DNA from 3 places in the Dendrosporobacter sp. 1207_IL3150 genome. Region 1 is predicted to be linked to each of the others. Evidence: riboswitches for the same ligand, from Rfam matches in the RefSeq annotation. Region 1 holds a riboswitch; each other region holds the start of a gene.
What was found. Region 1 has a riboswitch for cobalamin ahead of V6C17_RS06085 (TonB-dependent receptor plug domain-containing protein). Riboswitches for the same ligand answer to the same signal wherever they lie in the genome.
Positions count from the first base shown of each region.

Region 1 (7,389 bases):
TGCTTTAGGAAGAGGTACATTTGGCGTGGTTGTTGCCGTTGCGATAAGCCATTGGCCGCTTTTGACCAGGATAATCCGGGGCGAAATCCTTCAGTTAAAAGAAGCAAACTATATAAAAATTGCCGGAAAACTAGGCCAGAGCAAGATGAAAATCGTCGCAAAACATATGATTCCGCATATATTTCCACAGTTTCTGGTTGGGTTAGTGCTGCTTTTTCCCCATGCCATTTTGCATGAAGCGGCCCTTACTTTTTTAGGTTTCGGCTTGCCGCCGGAGCAGCCCGGCATTGGCATTATTTTATCTGAAAGCATGAAGTATTTAGCTCTGGGGATGTGGTGGCTGGCGCTTTTCCCGGGAGTAGTTTTGCTTGCCACTGTTATGCTTTTTGATTTGGTAGGGCAAAGTTTGCGTAAAATTATCGATCCCCGTAGTGCCCATGACTAAGGAGTGTTAACCTGCATGGATAAAAAATATATTTTGAAGATAAAAAATCTGTCCGTTTCTTTTACTAAGTATGAGCAAGGCTTGAGGCAGACTGAGTTAGATGTCATTCGTAATTTAAATGTTTCAGTGCGTGAGGGAGAGCTTGTGGCTGTGGTAGGCTCCAGCGGTTCAGGCAAAAGTCTTTTAGCCCATGCAATGTTGGGGATATTGCCGCATAACTGCAGTGCTAAAGGCAATATTTTGTTCGAAGATGAGCTATTATGTCCAGAGCGTATAAAAAAGCTTAGAGGTAAGAAGATTGTTTTGGTTCCGCAAAGTGTTACTTACCTCGACCCTTTAGAAAAGGTCGGCAAGCAAGTGCGAAGAGAACGTAGCGATGCAAGTGTTCGAATAAAACAAGAAGAACTTTTTGATTATTACAAACTACCACAAAATACTGCCGACCTTTATCCCTTTGAGCTATCTGGGGGAATGGCGCGCAGGGTTCTTCTTACCACCGCAATGATGGAGAGTCCGCGCTTAATTATTGCTGATGAACCTACGCCTGGGCTTCATTTAGATGCAGCTAAAAAGGCCATGCGTCATTTTCGTGAGTTTGCCGACCAAGGTAATGGTGTGCTACTCATCACGCATGATATTGAATTAGCACTAGAAGTAGCTGATCGTATTGCTGTTTTTTATGCGGGAACCACGGTAGAGGAAGCTCCAGTAGCAGACTTTCAATCAGTCAATACACTTAGGCATCCTTACACCAAAGCACTTTGGCGAGCTTTACCGCAAAATGGCTTTCATCCCTTCCCAGGCAATCAGACATACGTTAAAGATATGCCAAGTGGCTGTGCATTTGGGCCCCGTTGCCCCCAGCTAACGCCAGAATGTAAAGGGGATATCAAAGAGAAGACGATACGTTTTGGAACGGTTCGCTGTATTCATGCAGTGTGAGGAGCGATTGAAGTGATCTTAGAGGCAAAAGGAATTTCTTTTGGTTATAAAAAAGGTTTAAATATATTTGAAAACTTCGACATAAAAATGCACAGTCATGAACGAGTCGGTATTGCAGCACCCAGTGGCTTTGGCAAGACAACGCTGTGCCAAATTTTATCAGGTTATATAAAACCTGCAAGTGGGCAGGTATTGTTAGATGGAGAAGACATTTACAGTATAAAAGGATATTGCCCTGTTCAAATGATATATCAGCATCCAAAAAAATCGGTTAATCCAAGGCTGCGCATGCAAGATGTAATTGCCGAAGGTGATGGAATCGAAGACCGGATTATCGAGGGATTGGGTATAGAGCGTGATTGGTTTAATCGTTTTCCCAGTGAATTATCCGGTGGTGAGCTGCAACGTTTTTGTATTGCTAGAGCGCTAGGCAAGCGGACAAAGTTTCTTATTGCTGATGAAATAAGTACAATGCTCGATCTTATTACCCAAAGCCAAATATGGAATTTCTTGCTTCAAGAAGTAGCAGAAAGAAAAATCGGCCTGATTGTTATAACCCATAGTACTCCTTTGATGGAGCGACTGGCTACGCGGCAAGTTATATTAAACTCCCAGAGCGTTAAAGATAATGCTGAGTGATAGAACTGAAAAGCTGAAGCGTCTCCATCAAACTAGACGCGAGAGAACGTATCAACTTGTTAACGATGCAATCCAATATTTGATTTGCTCTGGCCAGCCAGTAAATTTTAACAGTGTAGCCTTGACTGCTTGTGTTGCCAAGAAGACACTTTATAATCATCCCGATTTACGTGCTAGAATTGAGGAATTGCGTGAACAGGAATTTTCGAAGCAATTTTGTATTGCTGAAGACTTAAATAACGAGAATAAAGACAAAATTATTAGTGTGCTAATTAAAAAGATTACAAAACTGGAAGCTGACAATAAGCATTTACGCGAACAGTTAAAGTTAACAGGTACAGCGTCTAGGAACATATGATTGAATTAAAATATCCCTTTTTTGATTGACAAACGGATAATCGCATGTAATACTACACATAAGTGAAAAATTTCATATATTTGTATAGGTGCCCTAAGGGGCTTAATAGGGAAGACCGGTGTAATACCGGCGCGGTCCCGCCACTGTAATGGGAGAGTAAAGCCAAGAATATGCCACTGAGATAAATAATCTTGGGAAGGTTTGGCCAAGCGATGATCCAGAGCCAGGAGAACTGCCTATATATAAGTCACCGTTTTACCCACGAGCGATGGGGAGGGGATTTGCGCAGCGTTTCTGCTATTGTGCTTATTTCGTCCCGGTGTATTTTTATACTCCGGGATTTTTATAAGGATATACTGCTATGCATGTCTCCCTTCTTAAGGTAGGGAGATTTCTTTGTTTAATAAAGGAGTTGGGAAAATGAAAAAGGCCATTTTAGTTGTTAGTTTTGGTACTACCTATACAGATGCATTGAAGCTAAATATTGAAAGTGTGGAAGATAAAATCAGGGAGGCCTTCCCAGAATATGAAGTGCGCAGAGCATTTACGTCCCGAATGGTTATCAGAAGATTGAGTGAGCGTGATGGTATTCAGATTGATACTGAACAACAAGCGTTGGCGAGGCTTCAATCTGAGGGTTATAAAGAGGTATTCATCCAGCCCCTTCACGTTGTCGCAGGGGAAGAATATGAGAAGATTAAAAGAATGGTTGTACAGTACGCTCATGTCAAGGACAAGCCATTTGACAGAATAGCTCTTGGACGTCCGTTGCTTTACTACATGGGGCAGGAAGATCACGCTGACGACTATTTAATTGCTATCAATGCCATTAAAAATCAGCTTCCGGCATTAAATGAGAAGGAAGCAGTTATCTTTATGGGGCATGGAGGAGTTCATCCGGCTAATGCGGCATATGCTGCTCTACAGATGAAATTCGCACAAGCCGGTCTGAATAATGTTTTTCTTTATACTGTTGAAGGGTTTCCGGAACTTGATACAGTCATTGAAAAACTCAAAAAGAACAAAGTACGAAAAGTAACGTTAATGCCCTTTATGCTGGTTGCAGGAGATCATGCATATAATGATATGGCTGGGGATGAGGACGATTCGGCAAAAGCCCAGTTGAATATGGCAGGCATCGAAGTAGATGTATATTTACATGGGTTAGGTGAAAATGCAGCTATTGGGGATATTTATGTACAGCATTTAAAGGAAGCCATGGAAAAACCGGCAGGACATTGCTGTCATAAGCACTAAGTAAGTTATTTACAATTAAATAAATGTTGGTATAGGTGCCCGCAAGGGCTTAATAGGGAAGTCCGGTGCAATGCCGGCGCGGTCCCGCCACTGTAATGGGAAGCGAACTCAAATGATGCCACTGAGACAAATGTCTTGGGAAGGCTTGAGCAAGCGATGATCCAGAGCCAGGAGAACTGCCTATATATCAATCACCGTTTGACCCGCGAGCGATGGGGAGGGGATTTGTACACTATTTGGTGTGCTTATTTCGTCCCGGCGTATTTATACGCCGGGATTTTTATAGGTAAACTTATTTGTATATCTCCCTCTCTATTGGAGGGAGATTTTTTGTTTGAGTACTGCTGCTGGGGTGAGGATGTTAATAATTATACAAATTTAAAATCAGGAGGAAGAAAAGTGACTATAAAGATAAGTTTGACTAAAAATATTATTTATACCTGTATTTTAGGCAGTACAATACTGTTGCAAAGCATGCCAACTACTTATGCTAACCAAGAGGGGGGAGAGCAGTTCTATCTGGATCAAGTGGTGGTAACAGCCAATCGGATATCAACAAAAGTTTCCGAGACAGCCGCCAACGTAGAAATTATCAGCCGTGAGCAGCTAGAAAAAGGAAACTATCGTAATCTAGGCGAGGTGCTGCAGCACTTACCAGGTATACATGTAAGAAGCTATGGAACACCTGGCAGCAATAGTGCCGCGTTTATCAATGGCAGTGAACAGATTATCGTGATGATTGATGGAAGGCGCATGAATTTACCTAATGGGATTGGCGGCTTTGGGATGTCAACCGCCAAATTATCCAGCTTTGTGGGAATAGAAAATATTGAGCGGATTGAAATAGTAAAAGGCGGTAAATCAGCTTTATACGGCGCCGATGCAGTTGGCGGTATAATTAACATCATTACCAAACAGGGAGAAAAGAATGAGACTACACTGAAAGTAGCAGGCGGCAATTGGGATAGCAGCAGTATCAGCTTGACTAATGAGGGGCGGCATGGTGATTCCGGCTGGTATTTTAGCACGGATATTAGAAACATCGGCAACTATAGTGATGGGAATAGTAAAACCGTAAACCATACAGGTTCTGATCAGGATGCCTATACCTTACGTTTAGATCAAAAAATAAATGATGGTGATTTGACTTTTTCGTATGAATACTTTAGGGATGAAAGCCAAGGCAATGCGATTGCCCAAAAATTTGATAAAACCCAGCAAAATAATTGGGATTTAGCATATAAAAATCGTAATGATGACGACAATGGCTATCAAGCTAGATATTATCAGAATACTAATAACCGTCGTTATGATGGTGCTGGCCATGATGTTACAGTGTCAGGTTTTAACTATCAGACAGATAATAAAGTTACTGATAAGCATTTGTTTACTGCCGGATTAGATTGGCGTCAAGATAAAATAAAAAGCACCGAGTATGGTAATAAGCAGACAGACTTGACAGGACTTTACGTTCAGGACAAATGGGACTTGAATAATAAAGTCGGGGTCGTTCTAGGCGTCCGTTATGACAACCATGACGTTTATGGTAATCAAACTACCCCTCAGGCTTCATTAAACTATAAGGTGAGCGATAAGACCTCCTATTATGTATCTTGGGGGGAGGTATTCAATGCCCCGCGTTTCGATGATTTATACTGGCCGCACTCAGTTGAAACCTGGGGTTCTACAACCTATACCTATGATGGAAATCCAAATCTTAAACCAGAAACAGGCTGGAGCAGTGATTTTGGGATTAAGCATAAGTTTGATAGCACTACTAGCGGCAAATTTACATACTTTTATCGTAAATTAGATGATGCTATTGCCTGGAAAGATATTAGTACAGTTCCCAATAATCAGCATTGGGTGCCATCCAACGTAGATAAGCGGAAAGCTGAAGGTATTGAACTGCAGCTAAGTAAAAACTTTAACCAGGCACTGCAAGGCTACGTCGGTTTCAGTTATCTAAATATCCAAAATAAGAGCGGGGACAGCGATTATAAAAAAGATGCAAAAGTACCGGATAAGACCTGGAATGTTGGCGTTCTATATTCACAGGATAAAATTAGTGCCGACATTAAGGGGACGGCGTTAATGAGGCGGGAAAATTACGATTATAACCAATTTATTGCGAAAAGTTATTGGCTGTGGGATTCAAACATCAATTATAAATTAGACAATAGTCGTACCGTATTTTTAACTGTCAATAATATCTTTGATGCTTACTATGACGGCGTTGCAGGATATCCTAACGGCGGGCGCAGCTTCCTGTTAGGCGTCAGGGCCGTGATATAGGTTCGGCCAGAGTTGATTAAATATATGAAAAGGAAATACACATGCTTCAACTTGTGAATTTATCCAATTATAGTTCCGATAGAGAACTTATAAGAGATAGTTCGCAGCTTTTACGGGCTTTTCTGAACTATCATCACCTAGACGGAGTCGAAATGATGATATGTGCGCCATGGGATGCACGAGTTCATAAAAAAGAATGGATACATGGCGTGCATCTTATGTTTTGGCCATGCTGGTTGGATTTTTGGCGGGGCGATAAGCAAGCACTGCTGCGCCAGTTTACCAATGAAGCTGACATAAAAGCTTATTATGGTACTCTAGACCCTTTGGAATGGCTGGAGACATTTCGCGAGAATATTCGCCGAGCTAAGGCGGCCGAAGCAAAATATATAGTTTTTCATGTTAGCCATGCCAAAACAGCTGAATTATTTAAATGGTCTTTTAGTGCAGATGACAATGAAGTTATCAACGCAGTTATAGAGGTTGTCAATGCTCTTGCGGAGGATATTCCACCAGGTATGGAATTGCTGTTTGAGAATTTATGGTGGCCGGGGCTTACATTGTTGGATAAGGCGGTGACAGCTAAACTGCTCGATAGTGTTAAGCATCGTAACGTTGGCATTATGCTGGACACTGGACATCTGATGAATACTAACCCTGCCCTTAAAACCGAAGCAGACGGTGTCGATTATATTATCAAGACGGTGGAAAACTTAGGAGTTTACTGTGAGTCTATAAAGGGAATACATCTGCATTGTTCGCTTTCCGGTGAATATTTAAAAAACAGTCAAGCACAGCAAGTGACTGGAGAAATTACAGTTGCTGATGTGATGGAGCACGTAATGAAAATTGATCAGCATTTACCTTTTAGAACAAGTGCTGTTAAGAGACTTGTAGACTATATAAAACCAAAGTATCTAGTACATGAGTTTATTAACGAAGATTTAACTGGCTGGTCGCAGAAAATTTTCACCCAACAGCAAGCGCTGGGATGTAACAAGGAGGGCTAAAGTGCGGCGGTTATTTTGGTTCTTAATAATTATGCTGCTGGTCATACTGCTAAGCGGCTGCAATAGAGGTCAATCAGGACTAACGCCAGGGCAGTGGGGTTATGAGTTTAAAGATTATCAAGGATATATAGTAAAGCTTCCCGGTCAGCCCCAGCGAATTGTTTCGCTGTCAATTGGTACTGATGAGATACTGGTTGATTTAGTACCAATAGAACGCATTGCCGCTTTGAGTGCTATCTCTGAAGATACGAACATATCCTGCATAACCGAGCAAGCCAAGCTTGTCGCTAATAAAGTCAGGGCCAATCCTGAGCAAATAATAGCACTGCAGCCTGATTTAGTCCTTATCCCAGATTGGCATTCCGGCGAACTTATCCAAATACTACGAGATGCTGGGGTTAATGTATATGTATATCATACTCCAACTAATATCGAGGAAGTTA
Region 1 is NZ_JBAIYU010000010.1:552,327-559,715, reverse strand. Features, by position in the region: gene V6C17_RS06110 (ABC transporter permease) at 1-445, shown strand, start outside; gene V6C17_RS06105 (ABC transporter ATP-binding protein) at 461-1,387, shown strand; gene V6C17_RS06100 (ABC transporter ATP-binding protein) at 1,400-2,026, shown strand; gene V6C17_RS06095 (DUF6262 family protein) at 2,016-2,384, shown strand; cobalamin riboswitch at 2,454-2,638, shown strand; gene V6C17_RS06090 (sirohydrochlorin cobaltochelatase) at 2,805-3,641, shown strand; cobalamin riboswitch at 3,658-3,839, shown strand; gene V6C17_RS06085 (TonB-dependent receptor plug domain-containing protein) at 4,041-5,936, shown strand; gene V6C17_RS06080 (TIM barrel protein) at 5,978-6,946, shown strand; gene V6C17_RS06075 (ABC transporter substrate-binding protein) at 6,948-7,389, shown strand, end outside.

Region 2 (7,389 bases), on a different contig from region 1:
GCTTCTCATAATTCGGTCTTTTTATGTAGTGCATATTGTGGAAGCGGTTCTTTTGTAAATTAAAATTTGCCATTTTTTGTTCTTGAAATACAAGTCCAGCGTTAACTAGCTTTCGAATATGCTCTGTGTGTAAATCTGATAATAAAGTTTACCCAGTAAAATAGTGATAAGCAGTAATAATGGTTTTTTATAGTCGGCGCAACCCTCATATGGAGGATGTTTAATAAAATAAAGGGTTTCGAGCATTATCCTATAATCTTATATTAAGGTTTCACAAGATAAATTTGGAGTGTTATGCGAATATGAAAGCAACAATTAATAAAACTATGTTAGTTTCTATTTTAATCTATTTAGCAATTGTCATAGTGCTTATGTTATTCTTAGGATTTACATATGGAACTTTATTTATTTTAGGTACATGGATATCTCTAGTTATGATATATTCCTTAAACCATTATGTGTTAAATTACACTTCAGGTAAAAGGGTTAAAAATTTGCGTAAATTGGCATTAGTAGGGATAGTTTTATTCTATAGTTCCTTTATTTGTATTGAAGCATTAATTATAAGTGAATGGAACTCAGATACTGATGGTAATGTTGATTATGCAGTAATTCTAGGGGCAGGACTAGATGGCGATAAAGTTTCAAATACTGTAATAAGTCGACTAGATGCGGGATACGATTATCTTGTAAAAATCAAAACATCTAAGGTAATAGTCTCAGGAGGGCGTGGGCAAGGTGAAACCATATCAGAAGCAGAAGCTATGGGCCAATACCTTATATATAAAGGTATTGATGCTGAAAGAATAATCTATGAAGATAAATCTACGACAACTATGCAAAATCTCAAATTTAGTAATAATATAGCCTTGTCACTTTCCGATAAAAAACCAAGATTCTTAATTATCACTAGTGACTATCATATGTTAAGGGCAAAATTATTAGCTCAACATTTAAAGTTAGATTATGATGGTAAATCTAGTATTAGCCCTATATTAGTTAGGCTGAATTATTCGATTCGTGAATATTTTGCGATTATTAAAGCTTTAAGTGGTACTACTTTTTTTAAAACAACATAAATAAAATAAGCAAATTCTCTTATGAATTTACTGCGAACTTTAACATAAAGTCAGCTAATAGGGAATATAAGACATAAAAAAGGCATGCTAGAATCTTTAAAGGGATTCTAACATGCCTAATTTCTTATATTTTTTTAACGGCAACACAACTGTGATATAGAATTATAACCCAAATCAAGCGGCAGTTATTTCCTCTTTACTCATAGGAACTGCCTTATTCAATGCTAGCTATAAATGGGATAAGCCAATCCGCAGTTTAGGTGTTAGAGGAGCTGGATTAGTTACCGCAAATGGCAATTTTCAGATTGATCTATTTGACGGTGATAAAACAAGTAAGGAAAGTATATGCAACTCAACTCTATTATGTCTATGAGTTTTTTTCTTTTCGCTATTCTCCGTTTGTTAGTTTTCTATGACGGCGTACTACTAAATAAATGATTAACTCTAGGAGTCCAACTATTGATGCGGTGAAAAAGGCACCATGCAAGGTAACGTAGCTGTTTGGCAAAAAGAATGAGATTAAAAAAATAGCAAGTGCAGCTACAAACACATAATAAGTAGTATTCATCCAAATCGTTTGTGTAACTAACGGGATTCGTGACATTAATATTCCAGTCACGGCGATAATTAAGCTTGTAATAAAAAAATGGTATATTTTTGGATAGTAGAGCTCATCATGGTTGGATGATATTACCCAAAGAGTAAATACGGCGATGATATATTTAATTAAAAAAGCAGACATAGCAACTCCTTCGATCCTACATTATTTTTGTGACAATGCGGAAAGTTTATCATTCCGAGCCAACATATCAGCAGTTTATGAGTATAATGCGACAGTAATACTGGAGTTACGAAAGCTATAATGCAGTAGTTAAGGAATTCAGGCTTACTTATCCGATAATAATTCATTGGTTGTAGTATTTTTTAGCCGTAACTAGCTCATTATGCCTAATACGTAATGTTAAAATTATGGATAAAAAGCGATATAAATTAATTTTTTTGTATTGGTATGTAGCAAATTTATTACATTGATCATAGGATACCGTGCACCCAAGAAAATCAAATTACAAGGAGGAGTTATAATGGGATTCGGCGGTTTTGGTGGATGTGGAGGACGCGGTAATAGTGGTATCGTTATCGTAATCATTATTATCCTGTTATTTTTCTTCTGTTGCGGAGACGACGTCACAGATTGCTAATCTACTTATCGACTGAATTTAAAATACCACTGCAAGATAAAGTCTTGCAGTGGTATTTTATTTAGATGTATAAAATAAATAAGTACTGTTTTTAAAATCGAGGTAATAAAACTTAATCTTCAATTTCGAAAATAGCCTGAATATCTGTATTTAGCTGCTGTTTTTCAATTCTATCGTTAATAATATCGTCAGCCGAGGACTTAAATGCTTCTAGTGTAAATGATATTCTTTTTTCAAGTTGTTCACTTTCTTTAGAGTTTGGGTTAGTTGCGTCTAAGGATTGAACAAGCATTATGATGTTTGAGTTAGCATATGCAAGCTCTTGCCATAGTCTAAATTTATCTGTATCACTATTATGCACATGCAATTTCCGTAATTTTACTCTGATTTGCTGATACTTATCATATACCTCTTCTGTAGATTGCTTTTCTATTCTTACTTCAGTATAAAGTCGTTCAATATCGCGTTCTAATGACATTAATCTTTTAGTATATGTCTTTAAATCTTCATTCTTTAAATCATGTGATTCTAGTTTAGGAGCCGGTAAAACATTTATTTTATTTATCATTATCTTATTTGTAACACGACCCGATATCAAAACTATTGGGATAGCTAAAGCTAAGAGTGCTATTAATAGTAAATGTTTTTTCCTAAAAATAATCATTGGCATCGCCTCCAAGGTTTTTTACTAATCACTCCTATAACTATTTTTTTTACAGCAGTAAAATACCTAGAAATAATTAGTTAATACCTGATAAGTTTACCGAGTACAAAGGAACAACCTATTATGTTAATGCATACTTTATAGTAAAACTAACGGGAGGTTTTTGTATGAGGGGCAAGCTTTACTATAAACAGAATCGTTGCGATTGGTGTCGGTTTAAGTATGTATGTAAGTCAAGTCATCTTTATAGACACAATTCTCGAGTTCAATTTGTTTTTTTTCCTGAATTAGTATATGAGACATCATTTGCCGCACTTTTTCCAGAACTGAGTTTTTATCCTTAGATGGTAAACTGATGATAATGATTTTATGAAAAAATAACGACGGCCCTAGGACCGTCGTATTGAAAGGATTAAGAGTATGACTGGCCTTTAGCTATACGCAAGTGCATCCGAATGGAGTCCGAGCATATTAATAGCTTCGTATTCCCTTATTGGCGCTTTGCGTATAAATCAAGCCTTTTCATCTCTTCTCCGCAATAATTATTTTCTCCGTACTCATATAAATTAATAACTGTTAAATTTTAATAGATTCGATAGAGATGAGTTTATATATAATTGATAAGTCTATAATTGACGATAGTGGTAAAAATTTGTTATAATGACAACAATTTAATAAAAAATATACGGTCAAGGTGCCTCCAGTCAGCTGGAGGATAATAGGGAAGTCTAAGCAATTTGCTGATAGCGCGGTCCCGCCACTGTACCAGGAAGACATTACAATGCCACTCATTAGAGGAAGGCGTAATAGTCGATGAACTGGGAGCCAGGAGACCTGCCTTCACCGTTATTACAAACCTTCGAGGAAAGGTTGGTGTAATACACAAAGAGTATTTTCGTCGGCTTTTTTGGTATTATTTTCAAAAAGGTCGTCGTTTTATTTTTTACACTGGCTTGCGCCGTCCTTTGAGACTGAGTAAGCCGTCTTTATTTTTAAATGATATAAGTCTAAAATGGGGGATACTATGAGTTTATTGAAAGAAACATTAGCCAGAATTTCTCCGTTAAATACTGATGTTATGAGAGAAGTGCAAAATCGATTGGATAATCTTACAAAACCTATCGGTAGTTTAGGGAGACTTGAACAAATGGTAAGGCAGTATGCTGGGGTGTCGGGAGAGATCGTGCCACAAGTTCCACGCTGCTGTATGGTAGTGACTTCGGCGGACCATGGCGTAGCAAGGCATGGTATTAGTGCTTATCCAGTAGAAACAACAATTCACATGACTGCCAACTATCTTGTTTCTAAGGGGGCAAGTGCTAATGCTTTTGCTAACTTCTGTGGTGCTGATATGGTTGTAGTTGATATGGGGGTTGCTGGAGATTTATCTCATGTACCAGAATTATGGCACAGAAAGATTGCGTATGGCACCCAAGATTTTACGCAAGGACCAGCAATGACACGTGAACAGGCTATACAGGCAATAGAAACTGGCATCGAAATTGTTAATGACCGAGTTCAGAAAGGATATACATGTTTCAGTCTTGGCGAAATGGGAATAGGAAACACAACATCAAGTGCTGCTATTGTTGCAGCGTTTACTGGACTTGCTCCCGAAATAGTTACTGGCAGGGGAACTGGTATATCTGACAGCAGGATGAAAATTAAGATCGATATTGTCCGTGAAGCCTTAAGAGTGAACGAGCCTGATAGAGCAGACGGAATTGACGTGTTAGCAAAGGTCGGCGGTTTTGAGATTGGTGCATTGGCAGGGGTAGTTCTTGGTTGTGCGGCAAATAGATGTGCTGTAGTTATAGATGGCCTAAATACTACTGCCGCCGCATTAATCGCTAATGCTATTCACCCATTAAGTAAAAACTACATATTTGCTTCACATCTTTCGGGTGAGCCAGCGCATGTTATTGCATTGGACAAACTCAATTTGAAGGCATGTTTAGACATGGGAGTTCGCTTAGGAGAAGCCATTGGTGCTTCGATGGTAGTTGACATGCTAAGTGTTTCAATTAAGATGCTAAACAATATGGCAACTTTTGAAAATGCAGGGGTTTCGAAGCAGGTATAGTACACTGCCAAAACGAGGGGGACATGAGCATGTTTGAAGATATAATTTCTTTAATTAAACCATTAGACAATGCTGCTATGGATAGGTGTCAATTAAGACTTGATAATTTAACTAAGCCGCTCGGAAGTTTACATTCGTTTGAACATATAGCTCGACAAATGGCTGGCATTACTGGTAATCCAAGGCCAAAAAAGCTTGAAAAAAGCGTAATTTTAATGGCCGGCGATCATGGTGTGGCCGATGAAGGAGTTAGTGCCTATCCTAAGGAAGTAACAGCCCAGATGGTTCAGAATTTTTGCCAAGGCGGAGCTGCTATTAATGTTTTCGCCGAACATATTGGTGCTCGTCTTGTTCTTGTGGATATTGGTGTAGCGGCAGATTTATCACAGCTTACAAATATACATCAAGAAAAAATAGCTTGTGGCACAAAGAACATTGCAAAAGAGCCGGCGATGACTCGCGAGCAGACTCAGCAAGCAATTGAAACAGGTATAAAAATAGCCCAGGGTGAGGCTTTTAAAGGCTCTCGTGTAATCGGTCTAGGTGAAATGGGTATAGCTAATACAACCCCTAGTACGGCGATTGTTGCTTGTTATAGTAAAAAGACATTAGAAGAATTAACTGGACGTGGTACCGGCATTAGTGATGAAATACTAGATAGAAAAGTAAGTGTATTAAAAAGAGCAATTGAGGTTAATTCACCAGATAAGAATGATCCTATCGATGTATTGTCTAAAGTTGGAGGATTTGAAATTGCTGGCTTGGTTGGAGTAATATTAGGTGCGGCATCCAGCGGTGCGGCAGTTGTTTTAGATGGTTTAATAACAAGCGCAGCAGCATTAATAGCGGTTAAAATTGCGCCGCAAGTAAAAGATTACCTAGTTGGTTCGCATTTTTCAGTAGAACCTGCTCATGCCGAAGTTTTAGAAGTTATTGGTGTACCTGCATATCTAAAATTGGATATGCGACTAGGCGAAGGCACTGGAGCTGTTCTTGGAATGTCTCTTATTAATGCCTCATTACACGTGATAAACGACATGAAAACTTTTGGTGAAGCTGAAGTAGCTGTAGCTCAGGATGGCCCGGGAGCGCTTAGGCAAAGTAAAGATGTCAAAGATTAGTTTATATTAAAGAATGATACGACCTCCGCATCGAAAAGATACGGCTGGTCGTTTTTTATTTGCAAGTGTCAATATGAATTAGCAGTGCATAGTATAGAGTAGCCTACCGAAAAGTACTTACTAAGGAGGAAGATATTATGGGCTTTGGCGGCTTTGGTGGACGAAATAATAATTGCGTTTGGATAATTATTATAATTATCATCCTATTATGCTTCTTCTGTGAAGATGATTGTTCAATAACCTGTTAGTGCTCTGTTATTACTTATGAGAAGGCTGCTGCCCTTGGGGGAGCAGCTTTTTAATTTGTCTATCTGGATTATGATTTCTTATAAATATAGGTACAGCCTATTTGAGCAATATTTTAAAATAAGATGCTATTATATTAGGATTAGAACAACAGGATTATATAGTTTGTTAGGGGAAGATTTATTTAAACTCAAAATTTTTGCCGGAATCGTATCTGGGGGGATTAAAATGGAAGCATATGAAAAGATCAATCGCTTATATTACCTAATTCAAAATAATGTGGCAGAAAAATTGCCTGGTCCCTACAGGGTTGGGGTTGACCTTGGAACGGCTGATGTTGTATTAGTTGTGACAGATGCTGATGGCAATCCGGTAGCCGGAAGCATGAGATGGGCCTCAGTTGTCAAAGATGGTCTAGTCGTAGATTTTAGCGGTGCTACGACAATTGTAGAAGAGTTAAAAAAGGAAGTTGAACTGGTATTGGGTATTGAATTGGATAAGGGTGCCACTGCTATTCCGCCAGGTACTGTAGGACGTAATGCTCTTGCCTGTGGACATGTAATTGCGGGGGCGGGTCTTGAACCTGTATGTCAAATAGACGAGCCGGTGGCAGCTGCCAAAGCTTTGAATATATCGCATGGAATTGTTGTAGATATAGGCGGTGGCACTACTGGGATTGCAGTGCTTAAAAATGGTGAATTGGTACTTACTGCAGATGAACCTACAGGTGGTACGCATGTATCACTTGTTATTGCCGGAGCTTACAAAATAACATTTGAGCAAGCTGAAGAATTAAAAAAAGAACCTGCAAACCATAGAAGGATTATGCCGGTTATCATACCAGTAATAGAGAAGATGGCTACTATTGTAAAGAATATGTTAGCTGGTCATGATGAATATGATGAATATCCAGTTTATGTTGTAGGAGGGACTGCATATTTAACTGGTTTTGGCGACGAGTTCGGCAAGGCATTTGGCAGGGAAGTTAATGTTCCAC
Region 2 is NZ_JBAIYU010000026.1:31,327-38,715, reverse strand. Features, by position in the region: gene V6C17_RS13075 (YdcF family protein) at 303-1,079, shown strand; gene V6C17_RS13070 (hypothetical protein) at 1,468-1,821, opposite strand; gene V6C17_RS13065 (hypothetical protein) at 2,391-2,942, opposite strand; cobalamin riboswitch at 3,618-3,798, shown strand; gene cobT (nicotinate-nucleotide--dimethylbenzimidazole phosphoribosyltransferase) at 3,967-5,025, shown strand; gene cobT (nicotinate-nucleotide--dimethylbenzimidazole phosphoribosyltransferase) at 5,055-6,146, shown strand; gene eutJ (ethanolamine utilization protein EutJ) at 6,621-7,389, shown strand, end outside.
Region 2: another riboswitch for cobalamin. It lies ahead of cobT (nicotinate-nucleotide--dimethylbenzimidazole phosphoribosyltransferase); the one in region 1 lies ahead of V6C17_RS06085 (TonB-dependent receptor plug domain-containing protein).

Region 3 (7,389 bases), on a different contig from region 1:
TTTTAACGCCTAATATGGCTGCTTGTTCTGAGTACCATGCACTTTTAGAGAGCGTATAATCAAGAAAAAAATCAACATGCTCATTGTTAGCTAATGCAGCATTTGCTTTTTTTAAATTATCAAAAGGATCAAAAGCTAAGCCTAGCTTTACAGCTAATATATCAGCCGCCGGTTTGCCGGCAACATCAGTTGCGGTAGTAATCACAGGCGAGGCTGATATATTACTGGCTATCAATCTCGTCAAATCATTGGCACCGCCTATATGGCCTGCCAGCAAACTAATAACATTAATGCCGGCTTCATCTGCAACAATAACGGCTGGATCAGTTCGTTTATCTAAGATATGCGGAGCAATAACCCGGACAACAATTCCTGCAGCCATAACAAAAATAAGACCATCATAACTTTGAAATATCTTTGCAACAAGATGCTGCAGCGACTCATACTCTTGTCCATATTTTAAAGGATTGCGTCCCTTTTTTACAAAAATATCAACATTGTTGAAATTTTGAGCAATTTTCTCCGATAAATAAGCACCGTTATTCGTGACAGATATTATTGCAATTTTCATTTCGCGTCCCGATACATGTGACCAAATTCGGGCGCATATAAGCGTGATAATGCATAGTCGCTATCGAGACATCTGCTTACCACGATCATAGCAGTACGGTCAATACTTTGCTCTTTTGTTTTAGCAGCTATATCGCTAAGTGTGCCTCTTATAATTTTTTGTTCAGGCCAAGACGCTTTTTGGACTACGGCAATCGGGGTATCCGCAGGATAACCGCCGTTGATTAGCTCATTTGTAACATTGTCCAACATATGTACACTTAGAAAGATGCACATGCTTGCATTGTGGCTTGCGAGAGATGCCAGTTTTTCCTTTTCCGGCACAGGTGTTCTGCCTTCGAGCCTTGTTATAATTACAGTTTGAGATACTTCAGGCAAAGTATATTCCAGCTTAAGTGCAGCCGCGGTAGCCAAGAATGAGCTTACACCAGGAATTACTTCATATGTAATATTAAGCTTATCAAGCTTATCCATTTGTTCTTTAATAGCACCATATATGCTAGGGTCGCCAGTATGGACACGAGCAACTGTCTGATTGCTCTTAGCTGCCTTTTCCATTACCTCGATTACTTCGTCAAGTGTCATTGAGGCACTGTTATATATAGCAGCTCCCTGCTTAGCAAATGCTAATAAAGCCGGATTAACAAGCGATCCAGCATAAATTACTACATCAGCTTCACGAAGTAGTCTTTGTCCTTTTACTGTAATCAGTTCCGGATCTCCAGGGCCGGCCCCTATAAAATATACATTCATTAAAAACCCTCCTGCTTAACTAAAATCAATGATAAATACTCCCGTTTTACACCCCTTAAAGAATTTAAATCACGAGTATAAAATTGATCGGGATAACCTAGTTTACTCATAAAAACAGCTTTATCTTGAAGTCCAAGTTCTTCGAGAATATCTAAGATTTGTTCATATTTATTGGCTACTTTCATTAAAACTACATTAGGAAAAGTTGCTAAAATAGGTTTAAGTTCACTTGGATCATCAATTGCGGGAACAATTGCAAGTTTTTCATTACCTTCAGCTAAGGCCCGATTGAGCAGCGCGGCTGTTGCTGAAAAAGAGGTTACACCTGGTATGCTTTCAACTGAAACATCAGGGATAATTTGCTGTACTTTATTGAGCAGGTAGGTGTATGTGCTGAACAGCATTGCATCTCCAATTGTTATGAAGGCAACGTTTTTACCGTCTTTAAGATATTTCGCGATTTTTTGAGCTCCACTTTGCCATTCAGCGTTTAAAATTTCTTTATCTCGAACCATTGGCGTGGAAATTTCAACTATCTCAGCTGTACTAGAAATATGAGGTTTTGCAACCTTGAGTGCTACACTATCATTTTTATCACTTGAACGAGGTATACATATTATATCTGCTGTTTGAAGAATTTCTGCTGCCCTTAAGGTAAGCAGATCGGGTGATCCAGGGCCAACTCCGACTCCAAAAAACCTACCTATATTAGCCATGTTGGCCTCCTTTTAGACACGAAATTATATTAATCGGATTTATTGCTTGAAGCATGTTATATGAAGCAACTTTTCGGATTCTTGAAACCTGTACCCCAAAAGCTTCTACTGTAAAGTTATCTTTTGCCTGAACAGTTTGCAGTGCTTTATATAAAGTCTCAACCGTTACAGCTGTAATTATCATTCGTCCACCGATTTTTAGTAAATTGTTGGCCGCCTCTATTATCTCTTCTAGCTTGCCGCCGCTTCCTCCAACGAAAACAACATCACAAAGAGGAATATTAACTAAGACATCAGGAGCATTCCCCTCAATGACAGCAATATTAGAAACGCCGAACTTATCGCAGTTAGCTCTAATTAGGCTTACTCCTTCAGCTTCTCTTTCAACTGCAAATACTTTACCCTCAGGAGCAAGCAGGGCTGCTTCAACTGACAAAGAGCCTGTGCCAGCCCCAATATCTAAAACTACGTCGGTTGACTTGATTTTTGCTTTTGCCAGCGCTAATATCCGCACCTCGCACTTTGTCATGGGAATATTACCGCGTATAAATTTTTCATCATCTATGCCAATAAAATGTGTCATGCTTTCACCACCATTACGCAATGCGAAAATCCCTCAATAAGACTAGCATTGGTGAGATTTGCACTGATGATCTCTTCGCTTTCATAAGATAGGTTTGCACAAATCCACACCAGACTCTCTGGCGGCCAGCCAATATTCATAAGGCGTGTCGCAATAGTTTTTGGATTGTTTATACTATCAGTTAAAATTCCGAGTTTTCTCCCTGGCTTGTACTCTAGCTTTTCGGCATCCGGTTCACGACCGTGCATACTTACTAAAGCAGCATCTTGCCAAGGCAGCGCAAGCTTGGCAAATGCAAGCTGAAACGAGCTGATGCCTGGTATTACTGTTAATTGGTTTTGTGAAAACCTTCCCCTTAGTGCACTCAGCAAGCTGTAATATCCTGGATCACCCGAGACAAGGACAACAACATCAGATGTACTAGATTTCATTTCAATGAAATCTAGTACATCTGCTATATCACTTTGGATTGCTTTTTTTACACAATCATGAGTAGCTAATGTGTCAAGAGCACGTTTACTGCCAACGATAACTTTGGCAGAATCAATAGTACGTTTCGCAATAGGAAGCAAATAGTCGGGAGACCCAGGTCCGATACCGACGACTACTATTTTATATTCCATCCCAGAGTTCCTCCTATTTCAATTGCAGAGCTGTCATAACCCAAAATATCACCTTTTAATGTTACAATAGCTGTTCCAACTGTTAAATCTCCAAATACGTAACGCATCGCACGCTCACTTGCGCGCTTTGCCAAGGTATCATAAACCGACACCATCTTATAGTGCTCGATTATCGGTAAGGCTGCTTCAGTAGTAGTACAAGCTAGAATTTCCTGCAGCGCTGACTGCGGTGCACCTGCTGCCCCCATGTACGCAGCTAGTGTTTCCAGCCTGGCGTCAGCCATGCGATTATGTGTATGGAAGATACCAGCTGCAACTTTAACAAGTTTACCTAGATGACCAAACAGTAAAACATTCTTAATTTTTTGGTTGACACAGTTTTCTAACATATGTCCAATGAAATTACTTGTTTGTATGACTGCCTCGGCAGGCAGAGAGAACTTGTTAATTGCTATATCTTGACCAATCTTACCGGGGACTAGAACTAATGTGTCATATCCTTGGGCTTTAGCCACACTAATTTGCGGAGTTAATGAATTTTTGAAGGCCTCTTCAGACATTGGCTCAACTATACCTGTAGTTCCGATAATAGAAAGACCGCCAATTATGCCAAGTGTTGAATTTAAAGTTCGCTTAGCAAGTGTCTCGCCGGCGGGGATGGATATAACAGCTTCTGCCCCGCAATCTATGGGCAGCACTTCTCGTAAAGCATTGGTAATCATAAAATGCGGTCCTGGATTAATTGCAGGTTGGCCAACAGCGACAGCTAATCCAGGCTTGGTAACAACACCAACACCTTTGCCGGCTTTAATTGTAATTTCTTGTGTCGAAGTTATTCTAACATCAGCTTCAACAGCTGTTCCGTTAGTAATATCGGGATCATCGCCTGAATCTTTAATAACTCTGGCAAAACCACCGGTATCTTTTTTAAAGCTGCTAGCAATTGGTACACATATTAATTTGCCTTGAGGAGAAAGCACTTCGACTATGTTTGGAAACTGCCCATAATGTGCTAACACTGCAGCTTTAGCGGCGGCGGCAGCACAACTACCAGTAGTAAAGCCTGAGCGTAATTTTTTTGACAAACTAAAAAACCCCCTATAGTCAGGGGGTATTAAAATAAACAATACATAAGCACTGCTTAGAATATTACCCACCTGCCTATCATCCGTAGGTCGTTTCACTCCTATTCGGAGTTATGACGGTGTGTGTTAAAACAGGCAGGTCTCCTGGCTTGAATCATCGCATGTCTGCACCTTCCCAGGTTACCCCAGTGGCATAAAGCTGACATACTCAACAAATACAGTGGCGGGACCGCGCCGGTATCACACCGGACTTCCCTTTTAAGCAGTTGCACCTGTTTCCTCTTCTATTTCATTTAACATTTATAAGTCAAATAAATAATAACTATAGTATATTCCATAAATTGCATTAAGTTCCTGCTAAAACAACAAAAATCAGTAAAATTTTTCATTATCGCTTACCGATTTCAACACTCGAAGCGACTTATTTTTAATGCAGTCGACATCATGTAGGATTTTCCCGTAAAATATGTAGGATTTTTTATAAAAAAAAGAAAGGATTTTTCCAACTTATTCAGAATAGTTATTTAGTATTGATTGGTCTAATATATGACCAATATGTGAACAAGGGAGTGGAAATATGAAAAAAGTAAGTGATAACTGGCAATCAGCATTTCCTGCCGGAAAAGTTGGTCCGCAATTTTGGGCTGCATTTGAAGAAAATGCTAAGAATGCTAGTACCGAGATTTTTAAAGTAAAAACAGCTGCAGAAGCAAAAGAAATCGTTACTAACCTAGCGAAATTCACTAATGCTAAAAAAGTTGTTGCGGTTAATAGTGCAATGCAAGAAGCTGCAAATATTAATGAAGAACTAAAAGCACTCGGTATAGCAGTATATAATGATAAGTTTGATATAGCCGAGCATGCGGAAAGTGCTGATATTGGTATTTCAACAGTGGAATTTGCTATAGGTGAGTCCGGAAGTCTTTGTATGGACGGGTTTTCATACGAAGCTCGTGTTGTAACTATGCTTCCGCCGATACATATTGCTTTCATGAACGCTAATAACATCGTACCTGGAATTTCCGAAGCTTTTGAAGTGATTTCTAAAGTATATGACGATGGCTATGTAAGCTTTATTACAGGCCCAAGCCGTACAGCCGATATCGAACGTGTTTTAACTATTGGTGTTCATGGACCAAGCCGTTTAATTTTAATTGCTGTTGATGAAGATATCAACGGAGGTGTGAAATAATGGAAAATACTAATCGTGATATAAAAAGAGAAATAAATGAAAAATTAAATGACCAGGTATTACGTGGAGCTTTAGGACGATTTGCAACAGCATATCCTATCGCACGTGCTAAAGCATATGAAAATGTCGAAGACGTTGATGCTTTACGTGAACAGTTTAGACAAATGAAAATCGAAACTGTTAATAATATTGATGCGGTTGCAGATCAGTTTGAAGCATCCGTAATTAAACGGGGCGGTAAAGTTTTCCGTGCTAAAGACGGAGACGCTCTAAAAGAATACTTAATTGATTTATGCAAAAAAGCTAATGTAAAACGCATCGTAAAGTCCAAGTCTATGGCATCCGAAGAAATTCATCTAAATCATGCTTTAGAAGAAGCCGGACTTCATGTTAAAGAAACAGATTTAGGCGAATGGATTATCTCCCTTGCCGGACACAAACCATCTCATATGGTTATGCCTGCGATTCACTTAAATAAAGAACAAATTGCTGAATATTTCTCAAAAGAACTACAGCAGGAAATTCCAACAGATATTCCTTTCATGGTACAGGCTGCCCGTAAAGCGCTCCGTACTGAGTTCTTAACTGCTGACATGGGTATCTCAGGCGCTAACTTCGGCATTGCTGAAAACGGTGCTATCGGTCTAGTAACAAATGAAGGTAATGCACGCTTAGTTACTACCCTTCCTCGCGTCCATGTTGTAATTATTGGTTATGAGAAACTTATTCCAACAATTAAAGATGCTGCTCCTATTCTCCGGACATTACCTCGTAACGCAACAGGTCAGCGTATGACTAGTTATATGACAATGACTACTGGACAAACTCCGGTCATTGTTAAGCAAGATGGTAAATGGATCGAGCAAGATAAAGAACTTCATGTTATTTTGTTAGATAACGGCCGTCTTAAGGCTGCAAAAGATCCTAAGTTCAAAGAAATATATAACTGTGTTCGCTGTGCGTCTTGTCTCAATGTATGCCCTGTTTATACAATTGTTGGTGGTCACGTTTACGGACATATCTACGCGGGCGGTATTGGTGCAATTTTAACTGCTTTCCTTCACAGCATGGGTGATTTCGAACAAATTAATGAACTTTGTATCGGCTGTCGTAAGTGCGTAGAAATTTGCCCTGGAAAAATGAATATTCCTGGTCTTATTGAAGAATTAAGATCACAAAGAGTTAAAGACAATGGTCTTCCGTTTGGAGTTAAGGCTGTTTTTGAAAACGTTCTAGCAAATCGTAAAGTATTCCATACTTTGCTTCGTTTAGCAGCTATTGGTCAAAAGCCGTTCCAATCAGGCAAAGTAATTCGCCACTTACCTCTCTTCCTCGCGGGCTTAGCAAAAGATCGCAGTCTTCCAGCTGTAGCAGATACTCCTTTCCGTGATAGAGTTCAAAAAATCACCAGAAAAATCGCAAATCCTAAGAAGCGTATTGCTTTCTTCAGCGGATGTAATATTGACTTTATATTCCCTGAAACTGGTGAATCAGTATATAAAGTGCTTCATGATCTTAATATGGAAGTCGTATTCCCTGAAGATCAAAGCTGTTGCGGTAAACCTGTACTAGGTATGGGAGACAAGGAAACGGCTAAAAGCATTGCGATAAAGAATATCGAAGCGTTCGAAGCAGCTAATGCTGATGTTATCCTTTCGGCTTGTCCTACTTGCGCTGAAACTTGGCACGAAACCTATGTTGAACTTTTCCACGATGACCCTCAATGGAAAAACCGTGTTGAGAAGATAGCTCATAAAGTCCGTGAGTTCAGCCATTTTGTCGCTGAAGAATATGCTAAGGCAGGACGCTTGAATAAAGTGGCAGGCGGAACAAAAGTAACTTACCATGATTCTTGTCATATGAAACG
Region 3 is NZ_JBAIYU010000011.1:52,980-60,368, forward strand. Features, by position in the region: gene V6C17_RS07905 (cobalt-precorrin 5A hydrolase) at 1-571, opposite strand, end outside; gene cobM (precorrin-4 C(11)-methyltransferase) at 568-1,323, opposite strand; gene cobI (precorrin-2 C(20)-methyltransferase) at 1,323-2,039, opposite strand; gene cbiT (precorrin-6Y C5,15-methyltransferase (decarboxylating) subunit CbiT) at 2,032-2,622, opposite strand; gene cbiE (precorrin-6y C5,15-methyltransferase (decarboxylating) subunit CbiE) at 2,619-3,245, opposite strand; gene cbiD (cobalt-precorrin-5B (C(1))-methyltransferase CbiD) at 3,230-4,330, opposite strand; cobalamin riboswitch at 4,448-4,621, opposite strand; gene V6C17_RS07935 (LutC/YkgG family protein) at 4,908-5,522, shown strand; gene ldhH (L-lactate dehydrogenase (quinone) large subunit LdhH) at 5,522-7,389, shown strand, end outside.
Region 3: another riboswitch for cobalamin. It lies ahead of cbiD (cobalt-precorrin-5B (C(1))-methyltransferase CbiD); the one in region 1 lies ahead of V6C17_RS06085 (TonB-dependent receptor plug domain-containing protein).